Regions from separate parts of the Duganella hordei genome, predicted to be linked through region 2. Evidence: predicted binding sites of a transcription regulator. Region 2 holds the regulator's gene; each other region holds the start of a gene.
The links. Region 2 encodes sigma-54, which starts transcription at its own class of promoters, with help from an activator protein. Its sites were predicted from a motif close to TGGCANGNAANCTGCTTT; they were not measured.

Region 1: the regulator sigma-54 is predicted to act here: its motif matches at 2,424-2,441, upstream of glnA (type I glutamate--ammonia ligase).
Region 3: the regulator sigma-54 is predicted to act here: its motif matches at 2,110-2,127, upstream of ABWW33_RS29435 (urease accessory protein UreD).
Region 4: the regulator sigma-54 is predicted to act here: its motif matches at 1,798-1,815, upstream of ABWW33_RS10025 (pilin).

The regions. Positions count from the first base shown of each region.
Region 1 is NZ_BPWI01000002.1:482,280-486,857, forward strand. Features, by position in the region: gene ABWW33_RS06435 (transglycosylase domain-containing protein) at 1-87, shown strand, start outside; gene ABWW33_RS06440 (TAXI family TRAP transporter solute-binding subunit) at 247-1,611, shown strand; gene ABWW33_RS06445 (rhodanese-like domain-containing protein) at 1,712-2,170, opposite strand; gene glnA (type I glutamate--ammonia ligase) at 2,481-3,896, shown strand; gene ABWW33_RS06455 (DUF4124 domain-containing protein) at 4,021-4,509, shown strand; gene glnL (nitrogen regulation protein NR(II)) at 4,534-4,578, shown strand, end outside.
Region 2 is NZ_BPWI01000026.1:7,423-12,000, forward strand. Features, by position in the region: gene ABWW33_RS30790 (alginate lyase family protein) at 1-927, opposite strand, end outside; gene hpf (ribosome hibernation-promoting factor, HPF/YfiA family) at 1,016-1,375, opposite strand; gene ABWW33_RS30800 (RNA polymerase factor sigma-54) at 1,453-2,931, opposite strand; gene lptB (LPS export ABC transporter ATP-binding protein) at 2,941-3,693, opposite strand; gene lptA (lipopolysaccharide transport periplasmic protein LptA) at 3,694-4,293, opposite strand; gene lptC (LPS export ABC transporter periplasmic protein LptC) at 4,317-4,578, opposite strand, start outside.
Region 3 is NZ_BPWI01000021.1:71,700-76,277, forward strand. Features, by position in the region: gene ABWW33_RS29415 (NAD-dependent epimerase/dehydratase family protein) at 1-282, opposite strand, end outside; gene ABWW33_RS29420 (PEP-CTERM sorting domain-containing protein) at 400-1,122, opposite strand; gene ABWW33_RS29425 (SRPBCC family protein) at 1,253-1,699, shown strand; gene ABWW33_RS29430 (ArsR/SmtB family transcription factor) at 1,686-2,024, shown strand; gene ABWW33_RS29435 (urease accessory protein UreD) at 2,137-2,994, shown strand; gene ABWW33_RS29440 (urease subunit gamma) at 3,011-3,313, shown strand; gene ABWW33_RS29445 (GNAT family N-acetyltransferase) at 3,328-3,858, shown strand; gene ABWW33_RS29450 (urease subunit beta) at 3,855-4,181, shown strand; gene ureC (urease subunit alpha) at 4,196-4,578, shown strand, end outside.
Region 4 is NZ_BPWI01000003.1:422,163-426,740, forward strand. Features, by position in the region: gene ABWW33_RS10015 (flagellar brake protein) at 1-519, shown strand, start outside; gene ABWW33_RS10020 (pilin) at 580-1,050, opposite strand; gene ABWW33_RS10025 (pilin) at 1,279-1,746, opposite strand; gene ABWW33_RS10030 (FHA domain-containing protein) at 1,941-2,519, opposite strand; gene sucD (succinate--CoA ligase subunit alpha) at 2,620-3,501, opposite strand; gene sucC (ADP-forming succinate--CoA ligase subunit beta) at 3,515-4,578, opposite strand, start outside.

The DNA.
Region 1 (4,578 bases), on a different contig from region 2:
AAGCCCGCCACCGTGGCGTTGGTCGCGAAAGCCGGGGGAGAAGTGCCCGCAGTCGTGAAACCGCCGCTGCAGGCCTGCGGCGGCTGATCTAAATCCGGGGTCAGATCCGACATTTGGACACGAGCTCTGCCGTAACGGCCGTTACGGCAGAGCTCGTGTCCAAATGTCGGATCTGACCCCGGATTCCCTTGCATAGTTGCTCATTTGTTGGCAATGTATCAGCCCATGAAACCTATGCGCCATCACATGTCCAAAATCCTCAAGTTCACGCAATTCTCGATGCGGGACTTGTTTGTCGCCGCCGCCCCCACCATTGCGCTGATCGCCGGCGTCTGCCTGCTGGCCTACTGGCTGGTTGACCCGGCGCCGCCGCGCACGGTGCGCCTGGCCACCGGCCAGGAAAACAGCGCCTACGAGGAATTCGGCAAGAAATACGCGGCCGCGCTGGCCAAGCATGGCGTCAAGGTGACGCTGATGCCGTCCGCCGGCTCCAGCGAAAACCTCAAGCTGCTCAAGGCCGGCCAGGTCGACATCGCCTTCGTCCAGAGCGGCTCCACCAACGAGGAGGCCGCCGAGCGCGAAGGCCTGACCTCGCTGGGCAGCCTGTTTGTCGAGCCGCTGTGGCTGTTCCTGCGCGAAACCAAGGGCAAGAAGCCCATCACCCAGTTGAGCCAGCTGAGGGGCATGAAGATCAACTACGGCCCGAAGGGCGCCGGCTCGCCGCGCCTGCTGCGCCAGGTGCTGGAGCTGAACGGCGTCGAGAAGGGCGAAGTCGAGCGCTTCTCGCTGGCCAACACGCCGGCCACGGTGGAGCTGCTGGAAGGCCGCATCGACGGCCTGGTGTTCACCTCCGCGCCGGAGGCGCCGCTGATCCAGATGCTGCTGCAAACGCCGGGCATCAAGCTGTTCAATTTCACCCAGGCCGAGGCCTACGCGCGCAAGCTGCCGTTCCTGAGCCACGTGGTGCTGCCGCAGGGGATCGTCGACCTGGGCCGCGATATCCCGTCCGAGGACTACAACCTGATCGCGCCGACCGCCACGCTGGTCGCGCGCGACGACCTGCATCCGGCGCTGGTGGATTTGTTCGTGCAGGCGGCCAGCAGCATCCACGGCGGCGCCGGCTGGTTCTCGCAGCAGGGGCAGTTCCCGTCGGCCAAGTACACCGAGATTCCGGTCGATTCGGAGGCGGCCAAGTTCTACAAGAGCGGTCCGCCGCTGCTGCAGCGCTACATGACCTTCTGGCTGGCCAATTTCTTCGACCGCATGTGGGTCGTGGTGGTGGCGCTGGGCGCGCTGATACTGCCGCTGTCCAAGGTGGTGCCGCCGCTGTACGTGTGGCGCATCCGCTCGCGCGTGTACCGCTGGTACGGCCAGCTGCGCGCGGTGGAGCAAAGGGTGGAGGAGGCGCAGGAGGAGACGCGCATGCAGGTCTACGAGGAGCAGCTCAAGCGCCTCAACGAGATCGAGGAGCTGGTCAACCAGGTATCGATCCCGCTGTCCTTTGCCGATGGCTTGTATGGCTTGCGCAGCCACATACAGTTCGTGCGCAAGCGCATCCAGTTCCTGATGGGCGAAATGTCGCCGGCCGCCGACGAGGCGGTGCCGGTCTAATCCGCACCCCGCTGTCATTCCCGCGCAGGCGGGAATCCATAGAACGCATCCGTGTGTGCCTCAGCATGGATTCCCGCTTGCGCGGGAATGACGGCGAAGGTTATGCTCCGGTCCATGGCAGGCCGGCCTTGCACCAGCCGTTGACGTTCTTGCGGTGGCCGTGCTCGTCCTTGTCGCCCTCGAAGCCTTCCAGGATATCGTAGCAGTGCTGGTAGCCGTGCTCGGTGGCCAGCTTGGCGGCGTTGCGCGAACGCACGCCGGAGCGGCACAGGAACAGCAGCACCTGGTCCTTGCGGGCCACCGAGTTCAGCTGCTCGATGAACTCGTGGTTGGCGTTCCCGCCCGGATAGGTGCTCCACTGCACCGCACCATGTTGGGCTTCCGGTATGGTGACCCGTCCGACCCAGTCACGCTCGGCATTGGTGCGCACGTCGACCAGCTTGACGGCGTTGTCGGCACTGACCAGCTCATACGCCTCCTGCGGCGTGACCGCGCCGGCATAGGGCCAGTCCCTGCTGCGGCTGCGCGCCAGCGCGAGAATATCGTCTATCGTGCTCATGTCATGTTCCAGAAATAAGATTAAGTTTATTATAGGCTTCCTGTTCAAGCCCGATACACGCACGCACCAAAGTCGTGCAGTTTTTAGAAAAATTCCCAATGCGCACAAAATAGGTGCAATATTTGAGAAATGCACTGAATTGGTGCTATGTTGATCTGCCGCAAATATAGGCATTTCGATCTGCTGGCCGATTTTAGATTCATTTACCAGCAAGTTCAAAGATGCTATCGGCATATTAATATGAGTTTCAGGCTGGCACGGATACTGCTTATTAGAGCGCACGAGTCCCACATTCCTTTAGGAGATACGCATGGCAATGACAGCCGCAGAAGTTCTGAAAATGGTCCAGGAAAACGAAGTCAAATTCGTTGATTTCCGTTTCGCCGACACCCGTGGTAAAGAACAGCACGTAACCGTGCCTGTGTCGCACTTCGACATCGACAAGTTCGAATCGGGTCACGCATTCGACGGTTCCTCGATCGCCGGCTGGAAGGGCATCGAAGCATCGGACATGATACTGCTGCCAGATCCAAACACCGCGAACATCGACCCGTTCATGGAAGAAACCACCCTGTTCATGCAGTGCGACGTGATCGAACCGTCGGACGGCAAGGGTTACGACCGCGATCCACGCTCCATCGCCAAGCGCGCTGAAGCCTACCTGAAATCGTCCGGCATGGGCGACACCGCCTACTTCGGCCCTGAGCCTGAGTTCTTCATCTTCGACAGCGTGCGCTGGAAGATCGACATGTCCGGCTGCTTCGTCAAGATCGATTCCGACGAAGCGTCGTGGTCGACCGACAAGGAAATCGAAGGCGGCAACAGCGGCCATCGTCCTACCGTCAAGGGCGGCTACTTCCCAGTGCCACCAGTCGACAGCTTCCAGGACATGCGTTCGGAAATGTGCCTGATCCTGGAATCGCTGGGCATCCCGGTCGAAGTGCACCACCACGAAGTGGCCGGCGCCGGCCAGAACGAAATCGGCACCAAGTTCTCGACCCTGGTCGAGCGCGCCGACTGGACCCAGAACCTGAAATACGTGGTCTGGAACGTGGCCCACAGCTATGGCAAGACCGCCACCTTCATGCCTAAGCCTATCGTTGGCGACAACGGTTCGGGCATGCACGTGCACCAGTCGATCTGGAAAGACGGCGTCAACCTGTTCGCCGGCGACGGCTATGCCGGCCTGTCGGAAACCGCGCTGTACTACATCGGCGGCATCATCAAGCACGCCAAGGCGCTGAACGCGATCACCAACCCAGGCACCAACTCGTACAAGCGTCTGGTCCCAGGCTTCGAAGCGCCAGTCAAACTGGCGTACTCGGCCCGTAACCGTTCGGCTTCGATCCGTATTCCACACGTCGCCAATCCAAAAGGCCGCCGTATCGAAACCCGCTTCCCGGATCCACTGGCCAACGTCTACCTGTGCTTCGCAGCACTGCTGATGGCTGGTCTGGACGGTATCGCCAACAAGATCCACCCGGGCGAGGCAGCATCGAAGGATCTGTACCACCTGCCGCCGGAAGAAGACGCGCTGATCCCAACCGTGTGCTCGTCGCTGGAAGAGGCACTGGATCACCTGAACAAAGACCGCGAGTTCCTGACCCGTGGCGGCGTGTTCAGCGATTCCATGATCGATGCCTACATCGAACTGAAAATGCAGGACGTCCAGCGCATGCGCATGACGACTCACCCTGCCGAGTTCGACATGTACTACTCGCTGTAATACAACGCGCCTCTGTTGCAGGCGCTTGTAGCCGGTAAAAAACGCGGGGCGAGCAGCAGCTTTCCCCGCGTTTTTCATTGGATGTTGTATATTCGGGATGGAATGTTCCACCCACGGATAACGAATGATAACTAGTTTGAAACGATGCATTTTGCTGGCGCTGATGGGCTGCGGCTGGGTCCACGCGCAAGGCGTGATTTACAAGTGCACGCTACCGAACGGCAGCATCGAATACACCGACGTCAATCGCGGCAGCTATTGCAAGTCGATGGACTTGCCGGGCACCGTGGTGCCGGCGCCGGCGCGCCGCCAGGTGCCTGTCATGCGCCCGTCGCTGCCGACGATCGCGCCGGGCGACTTTCCGCGCGTCGATGGCGCCGAGCAGCGCGCGCGCGACGCGGACCGGCGCGGCATCCTCGAGGATGAGCTGAAAAACGAATCGCAGAAGCTGGCGGAGTTGCGCAAGGAGTTCAACAACGGCGAGCCGGAACGCCGTGGCGACGAGCGCAACTACGCCAAGTACCAGGAGCGGGTGGCCGCGCTGCGCGACAGCATCAGCCGCTCGGAAAAAAATGTCGATGCCTTGAAACGTGAGATCGCGAATATCCGTTGAAGGCGAATTTACCGTGAGTCCATTATGAGCCTGGTCAGTAATATCGCCGCCCGCGCGGTGGCAGCCATG
Region 2 (4,578 bases):
CGGATTGGGCAGATTGAGATCGCCGCCCAGGCGCGGCTGCCATTGCTTCTTTGCCGGCGCCTCCTGCGGCTTGCCTTCGTGGCGGCCGTAGATGGTGGTCACGTCGAGCACGCCGACGCGCTCCTGCTCGAAGCCGGTGGCCTTGGCGATGCCCGACGGATCTGCCGACGCCGCAACGGTGAACTTGACGATCTGGTCCAGCTTGGGATCATGCAGGTCCAGGATCGACGCGATCATCACCAGCGGCACGGTGGCGTACACCTGGTAGTGCAGCGCCTTGGCCGCGCGCTCCATCTCGGCCGGCAGCGAGCCGTCGGCCGCCATCTGCCCCATCGCGTGGTCGAACACCTTGCGGCCCCAGCCCAGGTAGCGCTGGTCGCCCGTCACGCCGCCGACCGCGGTGACGGCCAGGCCTTCCCAGTAGTAGTGGTTGTTGCGGCCGCCCTTCTTCGCATCGGAGTGGGCCATCGTGGCGTCGGCCAGCGTCTTGAGCCAGCCTTCGATGGCCTGCTGCTGCGCGGCGCCGGCGGCCGGCTTCAGGCGCGCGTAGCTGAGCGCCATGCCGCCCAGCGTCCACTTGCGCACGTAGTAGGCCTGCTCGCTGGACAGCTTGCCCAGCATGGCCTTCTGCCCGGCCCAGCTGGCCAGCCAGGTCAGCGCGCAGGCGCCGTCGGCCGCGTTGGCCTTGGGGTCGAGCTGGTAGGCGGTGGCGCCCTTCGCCACCTCGGCCAGGAAGTCTTCGATCGGCTTGGTGTTGGCGATGTTGCGCGCCCGTAGCACCGGATCGATGACGGAATGGTGCGCGTCCGAGTAGTAGCTGTTGGCGTCGATGTCGATGCGGGCCGGCGGCGGCGCTTCGCACGCCAGCGCCGCGCCGGTGGCGAGCAGGCCAAGCAATGACGTGCTGGCAATCAGGTGAGATTTCATGGGAGGGCTCATCAAGTTAAACGTTTAACTATCTTACCTCAAAAAAGGGCGCCGATGCGCCCTTAGTCGAGTGGTGCCGGGGCCGTTGTTATAGGGCGGCGGCAGCGGGTTCGTAGCTATCCGGGAGATGCTTGATCGCATCGTGGCCGTGCTCTTGGACCTTGGCTTTGTATTTCATGACCTGCCGATCCAGCTTGTCGATCAGCGTATCGATGGCGGCGTACAGGTCCTGGGACAGGCTTTCCACGTAGACGGTTTTACCCGACATGCGCAGGTTGATTTCAGCCTTCTGGCGTTTCTCTTTCTCTTTAAGGTTATCTACAGTCAGAATGACAGCAATATCAATCACTTGATCAAAGTGGCGTGTGACGCGTTCGAGCTTGTTCTGCACGTATTCACGGATGGCCGAGGTCACTTCGAGATGATGTCCACTGATGGTGAGATTCATACACACTCCTAAAGATGATGTCGCTTCTTACGGTTAGTGCGTGGCCCATTACTACCGGGCGCGCAGGAACCAAGTAACTACAAAGACTTGCGGAGACTGACTGGCGGGATTTTCAACGCTTCGCGATATTTGGCAACAGTTCGTCGCGCAATCACCATGCCTTGTTCTCCCAGCATGTCCGCAATCTTACTGTCGGATAAAGGATTTTTCGGGTCTTCTGCTCCTGTCAATTGCACGATGAGTGCGCGTATCGCCGTCGAACTTGCTTCCCCTCCCGCTTCGGTGGCGACATGGCTACCAAAGAAATATTTCAACTCAAACATGCCGTGCGGGGTCAGCATGTATTTTTGAGTTGTTACCCGAGAAATAGTACTCTCGTGTAAACCCAGTGTATCAGCAATTTCGCGAAGCACAAGGGGGCGCATGGCAACCGCGCCGTGCGAGAAAAAGTTCTTTTGTCTTTCTACTATCGCCTGGGCGACGCGCAGGATGGTGTCGAAACGCTGGCGCATATTCTTGATCAGCCACTTGGCTTCCTGCAGCTGCGCGCCCATCGCGCCCTCGCCTTTTCCCTGCTTGAGCAGGTTGGCGTACATGGCGTTGACGCGCAGGCGCGGCATGACGTCGTTGTTCAGGCTGACCTGCCAACCGGTGCGCGATTTCTTGACGATGACGTCCGGCACCACGTAGTCGGACACGTCCGACGCGAACGCCGAACCGGGATGCGGATTGCACTGGCGGATCACGGTTTGCGCCTCGCGCAAATCCTCGTCGTCGCACAGCAGCGCTTTTTTCAGCTTGTTGAAATCGCGCTGGGCAAACCACGTCAGATGGTTTTCAACGATGGCCAGCGCCATGCGCCGCGTCACCATCGGCACGCCCGGCAAGCGCTTGATTTGCAGCGCCAGGCACTCGGACGCGTTGCGCGCGCCCACGCCCATCGGATCAAAGCTCTGCAGCAGCGACAAGGCGGTCTGCAGTTCGTCGATGTCCAGTTCCAGTTCCTCCGGCAGGCGGGCGTGGATGTCCTCCAGCGATTCCTCCAGGTAGCCGTTTTCGTCGAGCGCGTCGATGATCAGCTCGACCAGCGCGCGGTCGCGCATTTCCAGCACCGTCACGCGCATCTGTTCCATCAGGTGCTCGCGCAGCGTGCAGTGGTTGGCTTCGAGCTGCGGGCGCGCGTCCTCGTCGTCGGGCGCCTTGCTGCGGCCGGCGTCGCTCCAGTCGACGTCGGCGTCGCTGCTGGTGCTTTCGGTGTCGGCGGCGGGGCCGTCGTAGTTGTCGGCGTCGGCGGCCGGCGCTTCCTGCGCGTTGGGCGGGCCTTCCGGCGGCGCGTCGCCGACCGGGGCCTGCTGGCTGATGGCGCCGTCCGACAGCAGCCGCAGCGAGCGGTCCAGCGGGTCGTCGAGACGCTCCAGCAGCGGGTTATCGGTCAGCAGCTGTTCGAGTTCCTGGTGCAGCTCCAGCGTGGACAACTGCAGCAGCCGGATCGACTGCTGCAGCTGAGGTGTCAGCGCGAGGTGCTGCGACGTGCGCAGTTGCAATGACTGTTTCATGGGGTAAGGCTACATCCTGAAGTGTTCACCCAGGTACACGCGACGCACCGACTCATTGGCGATGATGTCGTCTGGCCGGCCTGAAGCCAATACCGTGCCCTGGTTGATGATATACGCGCGGTCGCAGATGCCCAGCGTCTCGCGCACATTGTGATCGGTAATGAGGACGCCGATGCCGCGTTCCTTGAGGAAGCGCACGATGCGCTGGATCTCAATGACGGCGATCGGGTCGACCCCGGCGAATGGTTCGTCGAGCAGCACGAAGCGCGGATTGGTGGCCAGCGCGCGCGCGATCTCGACCCGGCGGCGTTCGCCGCCCGACAGCGACAGCGCCTGGTTTTCGCGCAGCTTTTCGATCTGCAAATCGGCCAGCAGGGTATTGAGCCGTTCATCAATTGCAGCCTTGGATAAAGGCTTGCCGTCCACTTTCTGGATTTCGAGGACGGCGCGGATATTTTCTTCCACGGTCAGCTTGCGGAACACCGACGCTTCCTGCGGCAGGTAGGACAGCCCCAGCGACGCGCGGCGGTGGATCGGCAGGCTGGAGATGTCGGTGCCGCTGATGTCGATGGTGCCGGCGTCCGACGGCACCAGGCCGACGATCATGTAGAACGAGGTGGTCTTGCCGGCGCCGTTGGGGCCCAGCAGGCCAACCACTTCGCCGCACTCGACCTGCAGCGAAACGTCGTGCACGACCTGGCGCTTGCCGTAAGTCTTTTGCAGGCCTTTGACGATCAGGGTGCTACCGCAGGATGGTTCCATTTATTTCCCCGGCGTAGGCGTGGTGGCGGAGGCGGCAGGCGCCGAGGCTGCAGGCGCCGCCGGACGGATCGCCGGCTGGATCACCATCGTGCCACGGCCGGCGCCCGGCTTGCTCTCGCCGGTGACGGTGTTCTTGACCGCGAACTGTTCCTTGCGGCTGTCATAGGAAATGAATTCGCCGTCGACCTCGTCGCTCAGGCGGCCGCCTTCGAGACGGCGCACCTTGGCCTTGGAAAATAGCTTGACCAGGTCGGTCTTGTCGCTGTACTCGATGCGTTCGGCTTCGCCGTCGACCCACTGGTCGCCGGCACCGTCGCGCTTCTGGCGGAAGGTGGCCAGCGTGCCCGGGGTGCTGGTCAACACGACAAAGTTATAGCCTTCCGGATCGGTCGTCACGACCGCCTTCGGCGACTTCATCAGCAAGGTGCCGCGGGTCAGCACGACGTTGCCGATCAGCGTCTTGATTTGCTTGACGTCGTCGATCTGCAGATCGTCGTAATCGATCTTGGTCGGTTTGTTGGCGTCGGCTTTTTCCGCATGGGCCGCGCCAGCCGCCATCAGCAGCATCGCGGCCGTCAGGATCAGTTTTTTCATCATCATTCCATTCTTCATCATTGGTTCTTTCAATGGCCGCGCGGCGGCACGGTCAGTTGCCCGCGCCCGCCCAGTTGCACCTGGCGGGTGGCGTTGTTGGCCTTCATGCCGACGCCGTTGGCCGTCGCGTTGCCCATTTCCAGCGCGACCGGCGCCGTGGTTTCCATTCTTTCCTCGTCCGGGAAGACGGTCAGCGCCGGGGTCGTCATGCGCATCGCCTGCGCTTGCGGCGTGGCCGGGCGCACGACGTCCACATTACCATTGAGCTGGACCCGCGTATTGCCCTGGTCG
Region 3 (4,578 bases), on a different contig from region 2:
GAACACTTTGCCGGAACCTGCCAGCGCCTCGATAATCGCCTCGACGGCGGCGCGGTTGTCGCTGCTGGCGGCGTTGATGACGGCGTCGGCCGCCTGCGCCTGGGCGATCAGCAGGTCGCGGTCGTTCAGCGTGCCGACCACGCCGGTCACGCCTATCTTTGCCAGTTCATCCAATTGTTCCGGCTTGCGCACCAGGCCAGTGACCTGATGGCCGGCGCCGGCCAGCCGTGCCGCGATCGAGCCGCCGATAAATCCCGCGGCTCCGGTGACGAATATTTTCATGACACGCTCACTTATTCAAATCGATAAGCGAACAGTATGGGGCGGGGCGCCGCGCACACCAAGATGGCGCGGCGCAAAGTACTTTTGAGTCCCCGGCAAGGATGCAGGGAATCTCGGTCAGGCCTTGCGCTGCTTGCGCTTGGCGACCACGCCCAACAACGCCAGGCCGCCCAGCAGCATGGCATAGGCGTCCGCTTCCGGCACCGGCGCGGCGGCGATGGCAAACGACAGGTTGTCGGCATAGCCGTCGTTGTACGAGCCGGCATTGCGGGTCATGTCCAGTGCGATGCCGACGCTCAGCGTGCCGACCGGGATGTAGCCTTGCGTGTCGCGCGCGAGCAGGCCGGTGTGGTTGCCACGGTCGGCGGCGGAAACGCCGGCCAGGCTGGCGCTCGACAGCACCGCGCCGCCCGCGCCGAAGAAGGTGGCGGTCAGCGAGGCGTTGTCGTTTTGCGATTCATAACCGCCCAGCCATGCCGACAGGTCGTAGCGCGATGCGCCGGTGTTGATGGCCGCGCTCAGGGACGACAGGTCGATGGTTTGCGTGGCGCGGGAGGCGCCGTTGCTCTCGCCGCCGGCAAAGAAGTTCAGGCCGCGATCGGCGGGACCCGGATCGGCTGCGAACGGGAAGCCGCCGCTGGCGCCGTAGGTGACTGCGGTGAAGTTCGAGGTGGTCGACCAGCCCGGAACGGCAACCAGGCCGCCGTTGCTGGAACCGGCGCCGGCTTCCGCGTTGCCGTTGACGATCAGGTTGGCGCCGAAACCGCTGGCCTGCGCGGCAGGAGCCAGCGCCAGGGTCAGGGAGGCGGCCAGCACCGCTGCGAATGGGGAAAATCTCATGGCTATCCTTGTTTGATATTGCAATTAATTAAACATGTTTATTTTACAATTAAACTGAGGCAAAAGTAAATGCAATCAAATGGTTGCCCAATTTGCGGTGAACGGCTAATATGCAACCAGGAGGTGGCATATGAAAAACGAAATCGAAAAGCAGATCGATGTGAAGGCGCCGTTGTCCCGCGTGTGGCGCGCGCTGACCGACTACCGCGAGTTTGGCCAGTGGTTCCAGGTCAGGCTGGACGGGCCGTTCGTGCCGGGCCAGGCGTGCGCCGGGGCGATGACTTACCCGGGCTTCGAAGGCAAGCCGTTCACGGTGATGGTGAAGGAGATACAGCCGGAGCGCTTGTTCTCCTATACCTGGCATCCGTACGCCCTCGACCCGGACCGCGATTACGACGCGGAACCGCAGACGCTGGTGGTGTTCACGCTGCAGGAGATCGCCGGCGGCACACGCCTGACGGTCAACGAATCCGGCTTCGACAGCCTGCCTGCCGACCGTCGCGAGGAAGCGTTCAGCATGAACGAAGGGGGCTGGGAAGCGCAACTGCAAAACGTGGCGCGTCATGTTGCGCAGTAAAGGCAACCGCGATCAGCAGCACGCGCCTGTGTTTTTCGCGCTGGGCGACGAAACCCGGCTTTGGCTGGTCGGCCGGCTGGCCGATGGTTCGTCGCACAGCATCTCCGAGCTGACCGAAGGTTCGACGCTGACGCGCCAGGCCATCACCAAGCATCTGCACGTGCTGGAGGGGGCAGGGCTGGTACGCAGCATCCGCATCGGCCGCGAAAGCCGCTACGAATTCGCGCATGAGCCGATCGCGGACATGCAAGCCTTCCTGGCGCAGGTGTCGGCGCGCTGGGACGTGCGCCTGGCACGGTTGAAAGCGCTGGTCGAAGGCGACTAGCAAAGAGTCTCGCACCGCAATGGTGCAAGACGTTCGCTTTGGTGCGAAAAAAAGTCCTTACGGCGCTGCCGCGCCGGAATTCAGCTGGCATGACGATTGCATTAAGTGAGTCATGCCCGATACCACCGCATCCAGAGAACTCGCCGCCGGCCACAGCGCCTGGCAGGCCAGCCTCACCCTCGGATTCGCGGACGACGCAGGCACCACGCGGCTGTTCGACAATCTTCACCACGGCCCGCTGCGCGTGCAGAAGGCGCTGTATCCGGAGGACGCCAAGGTCTGCCACGCGATCGTCGTCCATCCGCCGGGCGGCGTGGTCGGCGGCGACCAGCTGACGATCGATATCGGCGTCGGTCCGCAGGCGCATGCCTTCATCACCACGCCCGGCGCCGCCAAGTGGTACAAGGCCAACGGCAAGGTGTCGCGGCAGACGGTGAGTCTCAACGTGGGCGCCGGCGCCGCACTCGAATGGCTGCCGCAAGAGACGATCTTTTTTGATACCGCTAACGTGGCGCTGGAGCAGGAGATCGCGCTGGCCGCAGGCGCCACCTACATCGGCTGCGAGATCCTTTGCATGGGCCGGCGCGGTTCGGGCGAAACCTTCAGCACCGGCACCGTCACCCAGCGCAGCAGCATCCGCCGCGACGGCAAATTGATCTGGTGGGAGCAGGGCGCGATGCGCGGCGGACGTCTAGAGAGCCCGCTGGCGCTGAACGGCAAGACCGTCTGCGCCACGCTGATCGCCGCCGGCAAGCCGGTGCCGGCCGCCGTGCTGGCCGAGATCCGCGCCGACATTCAAGCCGACGGCGAACACGTTTTCGGCGTCACGCAAACCAAGGGCGTGCTGGTCGCGCGCCACCTGGGCGACGACAGCGAAACCGCGCGCCGCCTGATGCTCACCGTCTGGCGCCGTTTGCGCCCGCACCTGCTCGATCGCGAGGCCGTCACGCCACGCATCTGGCAAACCTGAAACCCTTAGAGAACATATGGACCTGACACCAAGAGAAAAAGACAAGCTGCTGATTTTCACCGCCGGCATCGTGGCGGAGCGCCGCCTCGCGCGCGGCTTGAAGCTGAACTATCCGGAAGCGGTGGCGCTGATCACCTGCGCCATCATGGAAGGCGCGCGCGACGGCAAGACCGTGGCCCAGCTGATGTCCGACGGCACCCGCATCCTGACCCGCAACGACGTCATGGAAGGCATCCCGGAGATGATCCCGGACATCCAGGTCGAAGCCACTTTCCCGGACGGCAGCAAGCTGGTGACCGTGCACAACCCGATTCCATAGATTCCATAGCGCGTATGAAGATATTCCAACCGAACCTGGAGCAGTTTGACGCGGCCCGCGCCGATCTGGTGGTGCTGCTGCTGGACGCGGTGGCGCATGGCTCGTCGCTCGGCTTCCTGGCATCGCTGACGCCGACAGAAGCCAGTTCCTACTGGTGCGAGGTGCGCGCGGCAATGCAGACCGACGCGCGCCTGCTGTGGTTTGCGGAACGCGAAGGCCGCGTCGTCGGCACGGTGCAGATGGAGTTGTGCCAGAAGCGCAACGGCGTCAATCGCGCCGAGGTGCAGAAGCTGCTGGTGCACAGCGGCGCGCAGCGCCAGGGCATAGCGCGCCGGCTGATGCAGGAAGTGGAAGAGGTGGCGCGCTCGCTGCAACGCGGCCTGCTGTACCTGGACACCGAAGCCGGCTCGCCGGCGGAACCGTTTTACCTGGCTTGCGGCTTTACCTACGCCGCCGGCCTCCCCGAGTACGCCTGCAGCCCATCCGGCGAATGGCGTTCAAATGCAATCTACTACAAGACATTGTTTTTAAGGAGCTCACTATGATACCCGGTGAATATCTGCTCGAAGAGGGCGAGATCGGCCTGAATGAGGGCCGCGCCACTGCGACCGTCGTGGTGACCAACCAGGGCGACCGGCCGGTGCAGGTCGGCTCGCATTTTCATTTTTTCGAAGTCAACACTGAGCTCAAGTTCGAGCGCTGGAAAGCCTACGGCATGCGCTTGAATATCGCGGCCGGCACCGCCGTCCGCTTCGAGCCGGGCCAGCAGCGCACCGTCGAACTGGTGAAGCTGGGCGGCGAGCAGAAGGTGTATGGTTTCAACGGCAAAGTAATGGGCAAGCTGGACCCCAATCCACCAAAAAGCTAATAACAAAGGCTGATATGGCTACAATCTCGCGCCGCGCCTACTCGGAAATGTTCGGTCCCACGAAAGGGGACCGCATCCGCCTGGCTGACACCGAACTGTTTATCGAAATCGAAAAAGACTACGCCACCTACGGCGAGGAAGTGAAATTTGGCGGCGGCAAAGTGATCCGCGACGGCATGGGCCAGTCGCAGCGCGTGGCCGCCGACGTGATGGACACGGTGATCACCAACGCGGTGATCGTCGACCACTGGGGCATCGTCAAGGCCGACATCGGCCTGAAGAACGGCCTGATCGCCGGCATCGGCAAGGCCGGCAATCCGGACATCCAGCCGGATGTGACGATGGCCATCGGCGGCGCCACCGAAATCATCGCCGGCGAAGGCATGATCGTCACCGC
Region 4 (4,578 bases), on a different contig from region 2:
CCGATCGCGCTCAACGATGGCGACAAGCTGACGATCCGGGTCTTTTCCGGCGTGAACGTGTGTTCGTTCTCGTGCGTCGTGCAGCGCGTGTTCCCCAGGCCGCTGTTTTATGTCCACCTGTCGTTCCCGGTATCGATCCAGGGCACCAGCCTGCGGGCGGCGATGCGGGTCAAGGTCGATATCCCGGCGCAGGTGACGACGCCGGTCGGCACCACCTCGGTATTCCTGGTCAATCTGAGCGTTTCCGGCGCGTTGATCGAGTCGGCCAAGAAGCTGTCGGAAGACGACGACCAAGTCGGGCTGTCGTTCTACCTGATCGCCCAGCCCGGCAACCGGCAGGTGCGCATCAACCCGCAGGCGACGATACGCAATATCAACATGGTCAAGCCGGCCACCGGCGACAAGCCCGACGTGTTCACCTACGGCGTGCAGTTCATCGACCTGGATCCGGTTCACTACACGATGCTGCAAAACCTAACCTACGAAGCGCTGATCGCCGACCGCCAGAAGATCGTCTGATGCGTTTTGCATGGACGAAAAAAAACCCGGCATCAGCCGGGTTTTTAGCTCAAACATCCATTAAGGCAGGATGTTGTTCTTCGTGATGGCAGCCTGCGCAGCCGTATTGGTCACGGTGGTGGTGGCTTTCCAGGTCAGGTTGGTTGCGCCAGCCGCGATGGTCGGGGTGTAGACAATGGTCAGGCCATCGACGCCAGTACCCAGACCGGTACCCAGGGTCAGCGTGATAATACCCTTGGCAACGGTAGCCGAAGCAACTTCCTTGGTGGTGGTAAATGCGGCAGGGATGCCGTTGGTGCCCATGTCGCAAGCGGTCAGGATGCCGCCGGCTTCCTGGGCGCAAACAGCAACCGCGGTTTTCAGCGAATCAGCAGCGCCCTGGGCGTTGGCGATCTTGGCTTTGACGGTGTAGTCGCTATACGCAGGGATTGCCACGGCGGCCAGGATACCGATAATGGCAACCACGATCATCAGCTCGATCAGGGTGAAGCCGGCTTGTGCTTGTTTCTTCATCATTTTCATGGATTTCATTTTTCTACTCCTGGTTGGGGTACATCAATTTTTTGTTAGGTAGTTCCCTATGAGCAATTGCTGTGCCAGGGTCTTTTTACTCGTCAATCAAACTAAAAACCGCCAAAAGCTGCCATTTTTTGTCAGTTTTCATGACGCAATTTGTCAATGCATTAAGTGACTGACAAATTTTGTCGACTGCTGGCAAAAAAAAACCCGGCCAAGGCCGGGTTTTTCGTCCATCAACCATTAAGGCGTTACGTTGTTCTTCGTGATGGCAGCCGCCGCAGCCGTGTTGGTCACGGTGGTGGTGGCCTTCCAGGTCAGATTGGTTGCACCAGCTGCGACGGTTGGGGTGTAGATAATGGTCAGGCCATCGACGCCGGTACCCAGACCGGTACCCAGTGTCATGGTGATCACGCCTGCAGCGACGGTTGCGCTGGCAACTTCCTTGGTCGGGGTGAAGACTGGGATGCCTGGCTTGGTATCGGAACAATCGGTCAGCGTGCCGCCGGCTTCCTGCGCGCACACGGCCACGGCGGTTTTCAGCGAATCGGCAGCGCCCTGGGCGTTGGCGATCTTGGCCTTGACGGTATAGTCGCTGTACGCCGGGATCGCCACAGCCGCCAGGATACCGATAATGGCAACCACGATCATCAGTTCGATCAGCGTGAAGCCAGCCTGTGCTTGTTTCTTCATCATTTTCATGGATTTCATTTTCGACTCCAGGGTGTGTTGAGCATCAAAATTTTGTAGAGCACCTAGCTATGTGCAATTGACGTGCCAACCCTTTTTGCAAAGAAATCCCGCTGAAAACGCTAGAAACTGCCGTTTTTTGTCGGTCCGACTGCCCTTTTTTGTCAGCCGGTACGCCGCAATTTGTCAGCTGAGCCCGCGACTGACAAATTTGGTCAGGCGATGCGGAAGGCCATTTGGGTTCCGCTGAGATCGATCAAGTCGCCCGGGTGCAATCGTTGCGCCGCCTGCTTGCCCAAGGCGACGCCGTTCACCAGCGGCGCCACATCGCCTTCCGTGTGGACGATAGAATACGCATCCGGCTGGCGATGGATCACCACCACCTGCACGCCGGCGCGGCCGAGCGTGGTCTGCGGCTTGGTCAGCGCCACCTGCTTGCCGGCATTATTGCCATTTAATACTTCGATTTGTGCCAGCAACGGTGCCGCCGCCGCCATCGGCCGTACGCCGTCGGCCACGAACTCGACCTGGAACTTGGCCATCTTGATCACATCCTGGTGCTGCAGGAAATGCTTGCCGATGCGATGGCCGTTGACGAAGGTGCCGTTGGTGCTGTGCAGGTCCTCCAGGAAGGAGTCGTCAAGGATGGTGACGATGACCGCGTGTTCGCCGCTGACGGCCGGATGCGTCAGCACGATGTCGTTGCGCGGGTGACGGCCGATGGTCATCCGCTCCTTGCTCAGTTGTACTTGCTGTTCTACCTGCCCATCCCGCGAGATGATGATCTTCGCCAATCTGGTCTCCAAAAGAAAAAGCCCCGTGTGGCCTTGCGACGATCTTGAGCGTCGCATGCGCACATGGGGCTTTTTTATTCCACATTCAAGCTGGCTGTTATTACAGCATGGCTTTCAGCAGACGCGCCATTTCGGACGGGTTCTTGGTGACGGTGATGCCGCAAGCTTCCATGATTTCCAGTTTGGCTTGTGCGGTGTCAGCGCCGCCGGAGATCAGCGCGCCGGCGTGGCCCATGCGCTTGCCCGGAGGAGCGGTAACGCCGGCGATGAAGCCGACCACTGGTTTCTTCATGTTGTCTTTGATCCAGTAAGCCGCGTTGGCTTCGTCCGGGCCGCCGATTTCGCCGATCATGATGACCGCGTCGGTGTCAGGATCGTCGTTGAACATCTTCATGACGTCGATGTGCTTGAGACCGTTGATCGGGTCGCCGCCGATGCCGACTGCCGACGACTGGCCCAGGCCCAGCGCGGTCAGCTGACCGACTGCTTCATAGGTCAGGGTGCCCGAACGCGAGACCACGCCGATGCGGCCCTTGCGGTGGATGTGGCCTGGCATGATGCCGATCTTGATTTCGTCAGGGGTGATCAGGCCTGGGCAGTTAGGGCCCAGCAGCAGGGTCTTCGAGCCAGCTTTGGCCATGCGGTCCTTCAGGGCCATCATGTCGCGGACTGGAATGCCTTCGGTGATGCAGATGGCCAGATCCATTTCAGCTTCGACAGCTTCCCAGATCGCGGCGGCCGCGCCTGCAGGCGGCACGTAGATCACCGACACGTTTGCGCCGGTTTCTTTTTTCGCTTCGGTCACGTTGGCGAAAATAGGAATGCCTTCGAAGTCTTCGCCGGCTTTCTTAGGATTCACGCCTGCCACGAAAGCAGCTTTGCCGTTCGCGTAGTCGCGGCACATGCGGGTGTGGAATTGACCGGTCTTGCCGGTAATACCTTGGGTAACGACTTTGGTATCTTTATTGATCAGAATGGACATGTTGATTCCTTAATTAAGCTTGACCGGCAGCGGCTGCTACAACGCTCTTCGCTGCATCTTCCATGGTGTCGGCTGCGATGATAGGCAGACCGGAATCGGCCAGCATCTTCTTGCCCAGGTCTTCGTTGGTGCCCTTCATGCGCACCACCAGAGGCACCTTCAGCGAAACGGCTTTCGATGCGGTGATCACGCCTTCGGCGATGACGTCGCAACGCATGATGCCGCCGAAGATGTTCACCAGGATGGCTTTCAGGCCTGGGTTTTTCAGCATGATCTTGAACGCTTCGGTCACTTTCTCAGCCGTTGCGCCGCCGCCCACGTCCAGGAAGTTGGCCGGCTCGCCGCCGAACAGCTTGATGGTGTCCATGGTGGCCATGGCCAGGCCGGCGCCGTTCACCAGGCAGCCGATGTTGCCGTCCAGCGAGATGTAGGCCAGGTCGAATTTCGATGCTTCGACTTCGGCTGGATCTTCTTCGTCCAGGTCGCGGTAAGCCAGGATTTCCGGCTGGCGGAACAGCGAGTTGGCGTCGAAGTTGAACTTGGCGTCCAGTGCGATGACCTTGCCCGAACCGGTCAGGATCAGCGGGTTGATTTCGGCCAGCGACGAATCGGTTTCCCAGTAGGCTTTGTACAGGCCTTGCAGGTTGGTGACCGCGTCGGCGATCGAACCTTCCGGCACACCGATCTTGGCGGCGATGCTGGCGGCTTCAGCGTCGGTCAGGCCGACGGATGGGTCGATGGCGATCGAGTGCAGCAGTTCTGGGTGGGACTCGGCAACTTCTTCGATGTCCATGCCGCCTTCGGAGGAAGCCATCAGGACGACGCGCTGCGATACGCGGTCGGTAACCATCGACACGTACAGTTCTTTCTTGATGTCCGCGCCTTCTTCGATCAGCAGGCGGCGTACTTTCTGGCCTTCAGGGCCGGTCTGGTGCGTGACCAGCTGCATGCCCATGATTTGCTCGGCGTATTCTTTGACTTGCTCCAGCGACTTGGCTACTTTCACGCCGCCGCCTTTACCACGGCCACCGGCGTGGATTTGTGCTTTTACAACCCAGACCGGGCCGCCCAAGGTTT